Regions from separate parts of the Paenibacillus sp. FSL L8-0333 genome, predicted to be linked through region 2. Evidence: a T-box and tRNA genes for the amino acid it is inferred to sense, from the RefSeq annotation. Region 2 holds a T-box; the other holds one or more tRNA genes.
The links. A T-box is a leader RNA that pairs with one kind of tRNA and senses whether it is charged. The one in region 2 lies ahead of pheS (phenylalanine--tRNA ligase subunit alpha), so its partner is inferred to be a tRNA-Phe.
Positions count from the first base shown of each region.

Region 1 (3,383 bases), 2.8 Mb from region 2:
TTCTAAGGCGCGCGGAAGAACTCTCGTTAAGGAACTCGGCAAAATGACCCCGTAACTTCGGGAGAAGGGGTGCCCCGGTAGTGTGAATAGCACGAGGGGGCCGCAGTGAAAAGGCCCAAGCGACTGTTTAGCAAAAACACAGGTCTGTGCGAAGCCGCAAGGCGAAGTATACGGGCTGACGCCTGCCCGGTGCTGGAAGGTTAAGGGGAGTGGTTAGGGGTAACCCGAAGCTATGAACCGAAGCCCCAGTAAACGGCGGCCGTAACTATAACGGTCCTAAGGTAGCGAAATTCCTTGTCAGGTAAATTCTGACCCGCACGAATGGCGTAACGACTTGGGCGCTGTCTCAACGAGAGATCCGGTGAAATTTTAATACCTGTGAAGATGCAGGTTACCCGCGACAAGACGGAAAGACCCCATGGAGCTTTACTGCAGCTTGATATTGAATTTGGGTACGATCTGTACAGGATAGGTGGGAGCCGTAGAAATCGGAGCGCAAGCTTCGGTGGAGGCGCCGTTGGGATACCACCCTGATCGTATCTAGGTTCTAACCTAGTACCCTAATCGGGTACGGGGACCGTGTCAGGCGGGCAGTTTGACTGGGGCGGTCGCCTCCTAAAGAGTAACGGAGGCGTTCCAAGGTTCCCTCAGAATGGTTGGAAATCATTCGCAGAGTGCAAAGGCATAAGGGAGCTTGACTGCGAGACCTACAAGTCGAGCAGGGACGAAAGTCGGACTTAGTGATCCGGTGGTACCGCATGGAAGGGCCATCGCTCAACGGATAAAAGCTACCCTGGGGATAACAGGCTTATCTCCCCCAAGAGTCCACATCGACGGGGAGGTTTGGCACCTCGATGTCGGCTCATCGCATCCTGGGGCTGAAGTAGGTCCCAAGGGTTGGGCTGTTCGCCCATTAAAGCGGTACGCGAGCTGGGTTCAGAACGTCGTGAGACAGTTCGGTCCCTATCTGTCGTGGGCGCAGGAAATTTGAGAGGAGCTGTCCTTAGTACGAGAGGACCGGGATGGACGTACCGCTGGTGCACCAGTTGTTCCGCCAGGAGCATGGCTGGGTAGCTACGTACGGACGGGATAAGCGCTGAAAGCATCTAAGCGTGAAGCCCCCCTCAAGATGAGATTTCCCAATTAGTAAGACCCCTTGAAGACGACGAGGTAGATAGGTTGGAGGTGGAAGTGCAGCAATGCATGGAGCTGACCAATACTAATCGGTCGAGGGCTTATCCTATACTTAGAATGCAGATTCGTTTCGGATTCAGTTTTCAGGCGATTAAGCTTGGTATGAATATTCCCTGATAGCTCAGTTGGTAGAGCACTCGACTGTTAATCGAGTTGTCACAGGTTCGAGTCCTGTTCGGGGAGCCATATGGAGAGGTGTCCGAGTTTGGCCGAAGGAGCACGATTGGAAATCGTGTAGGCGCCACAAGCGTCTCGAGGGTTCGAATCCCTCTCTCTCCGCCACAAATTTTTAATTAGTATGGCCCGTTGGTCAAGGGGTTAAGACACCTCCCTTTCACGGAGGTAACATGGGTTCGAATCCCATACGGGTCACCAAATTTTCACTTGATTTATCCTAGTGGACTTTGGTACAATAACAATTGTTGTTTATGGAGGCTTAGCTCAGCTGGGAGAGCATCTGCCTTACAAGCAGAGGGTCGGGGGTTCGATCCCCTCAGCCTCCACCATAACATATTTTTACTGACGCGGGGTGGAGCAGCCCGGTAGCTCGTCGGGCTCATAACCCGAAGGCCGCAGGTTCAAATCCTGCCCCCGCAACCAATTAACTTAAGCAATTATATCTTTTGGAACCGTGGTGTAGTTGGCCTAACATGCCTGCCTGTCACGCAGGAGATCGCGGGTTCGAATCCCGTCGGTTCCGCCATTTTCATCATGGCTCGGTAGCTCAGTCGGTAGAGCAGAGGACTGAAAATCCTCGTGTCGGCGGTTCGATTCCGTCCCGAGCCACCATTTATCATCACAAAAGAATGAGTGCCATGCCGGTGTAGCTCAATTGGTAGAGCAACTGACTTGTAATCAGTAGGTTGGGGGTTCAAGTCCTCTCGCCGGCACCATCCTTGGAGGATTAGCGAAGTGGCCAAACGCATCAGACTGTAAATCTGCTCACGTAAGTGTTCGGTGGTTCGAATCCATCATCCTCCACCAGTTTTTAGGGGCATAGTTTAAAGGTAGAACAACGGTCTCCAAAACCGTTGGTGTGGGTTCAATTCCTGCTGCCCCTGCCAAGTTCTTTCTAAAGTTTAATATGGCGGCCGTGGCGAAGGGGTTAACGCACCGGATTGTGGTTCCGGCATTCGTGGGTTCGAGACCCATCGGCCGCCCCATTTTCTTTAAAAATGAATAATGGCAACAATATCAACTTAATATGGCGACTGTGGCGAAGGGGTTAACGCACCGGATTGTGGTTCCGGCATTCGTGGGTTCGAGACCCATCAGTCGCCCCATTTTACTTTAAAATGTTATTGGGGATTAGCCAAGCGGTAAGGCAACGGACTTTGACTCCGTCACTCATAGGTTCGAATCCTATATCCCCAGCCATTTTATGCGGACGTGGCTCAGCGGTAGAGCATCGCCTTGCCAAGGCGAGGGTCGCGGGTTCGATTCCCGTCGTCCGCTCCAAAATTTACATGGCGCCATAGCCAAGTGGTAAGGCAAAGCTCTGCAAAAGCTTTATCCCCAGTTCAAATCTGGGTGGCGCCTCCATTTAGTTCATATGTGCCGGCGTGGCGGAATGGCAGACGCGCTCGACTCAAAATCGAGTGGGAAACCGTGGAGGTTCGAGTCCTCTCGCCGGTATCTTAAAAAGGTTAGTAAGAATGCTTTTATAAGCAATCTTACTAACCTTTTTTCTTTATGTTCTTAGTTTTACAGGATTAAGCCGTTGAATAGAGAGTTTCTCTATTTCAACGGCTTTTTTTAATCTGATTAGTGATTAACCTGATTGATTATTAATGCGGAATGCTCGCGGGGTATGACCTATTTCTCGTTTAAACATATTGCAGAATTGGGCATCGTTCACAAAACCTGCAGCAGCAGATACTTCAGAGATTTGCATCTGAGTATGACGTAATAGAGATTTTGCATAATCCAGGCGTTTTAACAGCAAATACCGCAGGGGTGAAGACCCGAAACGTTCTTTAAATAGATGGCGAAAACGATCGTAGCTATATCCGGACATTTCTGATAGTGTTTCGACGGACAATTTATGGCGATAATGCTCATTCATATAATTAAGGACATATTGTACTCGATCTTCTGATGGGGATTGATATCCAGAGGCACTAAGAAGCCTCATAAGATGGACGGTAATCTCGCTCATTTGTAGGTTTAGAAGCTCAGAGAATCCGTCT
Region 1 is NZ_CP150186.1:5,944,427-5,947,809, reverse strand. It holds rRNA gene NYE72_RS26475 (23S ribosomal RNA) at 1-1,243, shown strand, start outside; tRNA gene NYE72_RS26470 (tRNA-Asn) at 1,305-1,380, shown strand; tRNA gene NYE72_RS26465 (tRNA-Ser) at 1,384-1,476, shown strand; tRNA gene NYE72_RS26460 (tRNA-Glu) at 1,495-1,569, shown strand; tRNA gene NYE72_RS26455 (tRNA-Val) at 1,625-1,700, shown strand; tRNA gene NYE72_RS26450 (tRNA-Met) at 1,718-1,794, shown strand; tRNA gene NYE72_RS26445 (tRNA-Asp) at 1,820-1,897, shown strand; tRNA gene NYE72_RS26440 (tRNA-Phe) at 1,908-1,983, shown strand; tRNA gene NYE72_RS26435 (tRNA-Thr) at 2,012-2,087, shown strand; tRNA gene NYE72_RS26430 (tRNA-Tyr) at 2,093-2,178, shown strand; tRNA gene NYE72_RS26425 (tRNA-Trp) at 2,185-2,258, shown strand; tRNA gene NYE72_RS26420 (tRNA-His) at 2,282-2,357, shown strand; tRNA gene NYE72_RS26415 (tRNA-His) at 2,402-2,477, shown strand; tRNA gene NYE72_RS26410 (tRNA-Gln) at 2,497-2,571, shown strand; tRNA gene NYE72_RS26405 (tRNA-Gly) at 2,578-2,652, shown strand; tRNA gene NYE72_RS26400 (tRNA-Cys) at 2,663-2,736, shown strand; tRNA gene NYE72_RS26395 (tRNA-Leu) at 2,751-2,829, shown strand; gene NYE72_RS26390 (AraC family transcriptional regulator) at 2,966-3,383, opposite strand, start outside.
Region 1: it has a tRNA-Phe gene. The T-box ahead of pheS (phenylalanine--tRNA ligase subunit alpha) is inferred to sense a tRNA for this amino acid. The anticodon was not compared.

Region 2 (3,383 bases):
TTATCCTTAAAACCGTCCGTTACTTGCAAGGCGTAGTTGCCAATCAAGTCCTCTGCTTGATCGAGATGTGCTCTAGCTTCATTGAATTGCGAGTTTAGGGTGAGCGCAGAATATGAATCCGGATTCCAGCTACTCTTCGTCCGTTCCGTTATTAGCGTATGCCCTGAATTTTTCCACATGACAATGGTAGTTTCGAAGGAGCGCAGCTCGTTTTTTAATTCGGAAAGGATAATTCCACTTTGTTTCATATCACTGTAAGGTTTTTTTATAGCGTTGATATTTGCTCTTGCTAGACTTATTCGTTCCTGCGCTTGAAGATTATTATCTATAAACTCCGTAGTGAACTGTTCACCTTCCGCGGCTGTTAGGTTTGGACCCATTGCGATTTGCAAGGCTACAGCAGCTTGATGCAGATCACGATCGGCGCTCAGTATGAGCTTAGAGTTCTGATATATATCATCATAAAGAGAATCTGACAATCTATTAATAGTGTGATTTAAATAGAGTAGCGAGGACACGCTGATCCCGACCAGAAGGACGGAGATTGCAGCGAAGACATAGAATAGTTTGCGTGTTACCTTGAATTCGAAGAACCCTGCCACAGTCATCTTCTCCCTGTATAAGATGATTAAGTAAATCTATTGCTGCTTAAGTAGAACCTGCAGAAGTCAATCTATGGTCAGGCGTAATTTAACTCAGTCACTGATGTTTGAAGGTGCTTTTGGGAATAAAAGAGGTGTTGTATACATAGTGGGAAAACATAGGAAAGTGTACGTGTGAGTAAATGGTAGTTTCTAGTATATCAAGTATATAGGACGTGCTGCTTATAGAGCAATCTTTACTCATAATAATCCAAAAGACAAAATTTAAAGTTTAATGTATGGGCCTATTGAATTATCTATATTCAAACCGATGGATCCTATTACCCCACTCGATCATAAATGATACGGCTTACAGCTGCTGAAAAAAACTGCCCTTAGTCATAATGACTACAGGAAAGCTAATCATTCATTATTCGTTACGCAGTGCGTGAATGGGGTGAAGTCGTGCGGCTTTGTTAGCAGGCATCATTCCAAAAATCACGCCTGCCCGCTCCGATGCCAATCCAACTTGTCAAAACGACAGATTTTGCATATAATAAAGAGACATATCTCTTGTAGTAAAGAGATACCTGACAATTAGCATGAATTGTGAAATGCAGTGATGGAGAAGAGTACACAGTGCCTGACTTACAGGGAGGAGACGCCGCGGATTGAGAGCGTTTCTAAGAAGCAGAGCTGTCGAAGTTCACTCCGGAGCAGTTCCCTGAATTCCTTAAGCTGTCTAATAGGGAAGGGTAGGGGATACCGGTCACAGACCGTTATTTCTGTATAAAGTGAGATAGGTATCTGTCCAGCCAAAAGAGGGAATGAAGCTCTTAAGGGGAACAGATCAGCTTGTCTAACAAGGGTGGTACCACGGTCTTTTCGTCCCTTACCGGGAGGAAAGGCCTTTTTTTGTTGAACTAGACAATGATTGAAGGGGGCTGTACACGGCCATGAAAGAGAAGTTGGAAGCATTGAAGGTTGAAGCGCTGGCTAAGCTGCAGGAGGTTATGGATCCGCAGGTACTAAATGATTTAAGAGTGAAGTATCTCGGTAAAAAAGGTGAGCTTACAGAGGTTCTGCGCGGTATGGGAGGACTTAGTGCTGAGGAACGTCCGGTAATCGGGCAAGTGGCGAATCAGGTTCGCAGTGCTATTGAGGAGATTATCGGCGCGAAGCAGGAGGCTTTTCAAGAGCAGGAAACCCAGCAACGTCTGCAGGCTGAAAAAGTAGACGTAACCTTACCGGGTCGCCGTTTACAGCAAGGGGGCATTCACCCGCTTAGCAGAGTCGTACAGGAGATTGAGGATATTTTTACCGGCATGGGCTACCGTGTAGCTGAAGGTCCGGAAGTGGAGACCGATTATTATAACTTTGAAGCTCTAAATCTGCCTAAGAATCACCCGGCACGTGATATGCAGGATTCTTTCTATTTAACAGATGACCTGCTAATGCGCACTCAAACCTCGCCAGTACAGATTCGTACTATGCAGGCTATGAACGGTGAAGCTCCTGTTAAAATCATCTGTCCGGGTAAAGTATTCCGCCGTGATGATGATGATGCAACGCATTCCTTCCAGTTCCACCAAATCGAAGGTTTGGTCATTGGAAGTAACATTCGAATGAGTGATCTGAAGGGCACCCTGCAACAATTTGTGCAGGAGATGTTTGGACCGAATACAGGCATTCGTCTTCGTCCGAGCTTTTTCCCATTCACGGAGCCAAGTGTTGAAGTAGACGTAAGCTGCTTCAAATGTGGTGGCGATGGCTGCAGACTATGCAAGCAAAGTGGATGGTTAGAAATCCTTGGCGCAGGTATGGTACACCCGAATGTACTGAAAATGGGTGGCTATGATCCTGCTGAATACAGCGGCTTCGCCTTCGGAATGGGTGTAGAGCGGATTGCAATGCTTAAATACGGCATCGATGACATCCGTCATTTCTATAGTAATGATATGAGTTTTGTGAAGCAGTTCAAGGGCGTTTAGTTATTGTGGTGCGCTAGCTGATAGTGGCTGGAGAATGGGTTTTGGAGCATTTGATTTCCTTGTAGGGACCGTCCTTAATAGTGTGTAGCTGAAATTGAGTGCACTTCATCCGTTCTTCCACAGGAAGCAGCACGAACGACAGTGAAATAAATACATCTGAAACATAAAGGAAGTGAGCGGATATGAAAGTATCAACCGGATGGTTGGCTGATTATACATCGATTGAAGGAGTAACCGCCGAACAGCTAGCGGAGAAGATTACCGCTGCCGGCATTGAGATTGACGGCGTAGAGCGCCGCAATAAAGGCATTTCCGGCATCGTAACCGGCTATGTGAAATCAAAGGAAAAACATCCTGATGCCGACAAGCTGAACGTATGTATCGTGGATGCGGGCCAAGATGAGGATCTACAAATCGTCTGCGGCGCAAAAAATGTAGCTGCAGGTCAAACTGTACCTGTAGCACTGGTCGGTGCTAAGCTGCCAGGACTGGATATCAAAAAAGCCAAGCTGCGCGGCGTCCTATCGCAAGGGATGATCTGCTCGGCCAAAGAATTGGGACTGAATGATAAATTGCTTCCAAAAGAGCAACAAGAAGGTATTCTTGTGCTGCCTGAAGGGACAGAGATTGGTCAGGATATTTCCAAGGTCCTCGGCTTAGATGACGAGATTCTGGAATTCGATCTGACTCCGAACCGTTCGGATTGCCTCAGTATGATTGGTGCTGCTTATGAAGTAAGTGCGATTCTTGGGCGAGAAGTTAAATTGCCTGATCCAAAAAGCGAAATTATTGAGATCAGTGGTCCTGCTGC
Region 2 is NZ_CP150186.1:1,863,299-1,866,681, forward strand. It holds gene NYE72_RS08060 (sensor domain-containing diguanylate cyclase) at 1-602, opposite strand, end outside; T-box leader at 1,192-1,477, shown strand; gene pheS (phenylalanine--tRNA ligase subunit alpha) at 1,538-2,572, shown strand; gene pheT (phenylalanine--tRNA ligase subunit beta) at 2,755-3,383, shown strand, end outside.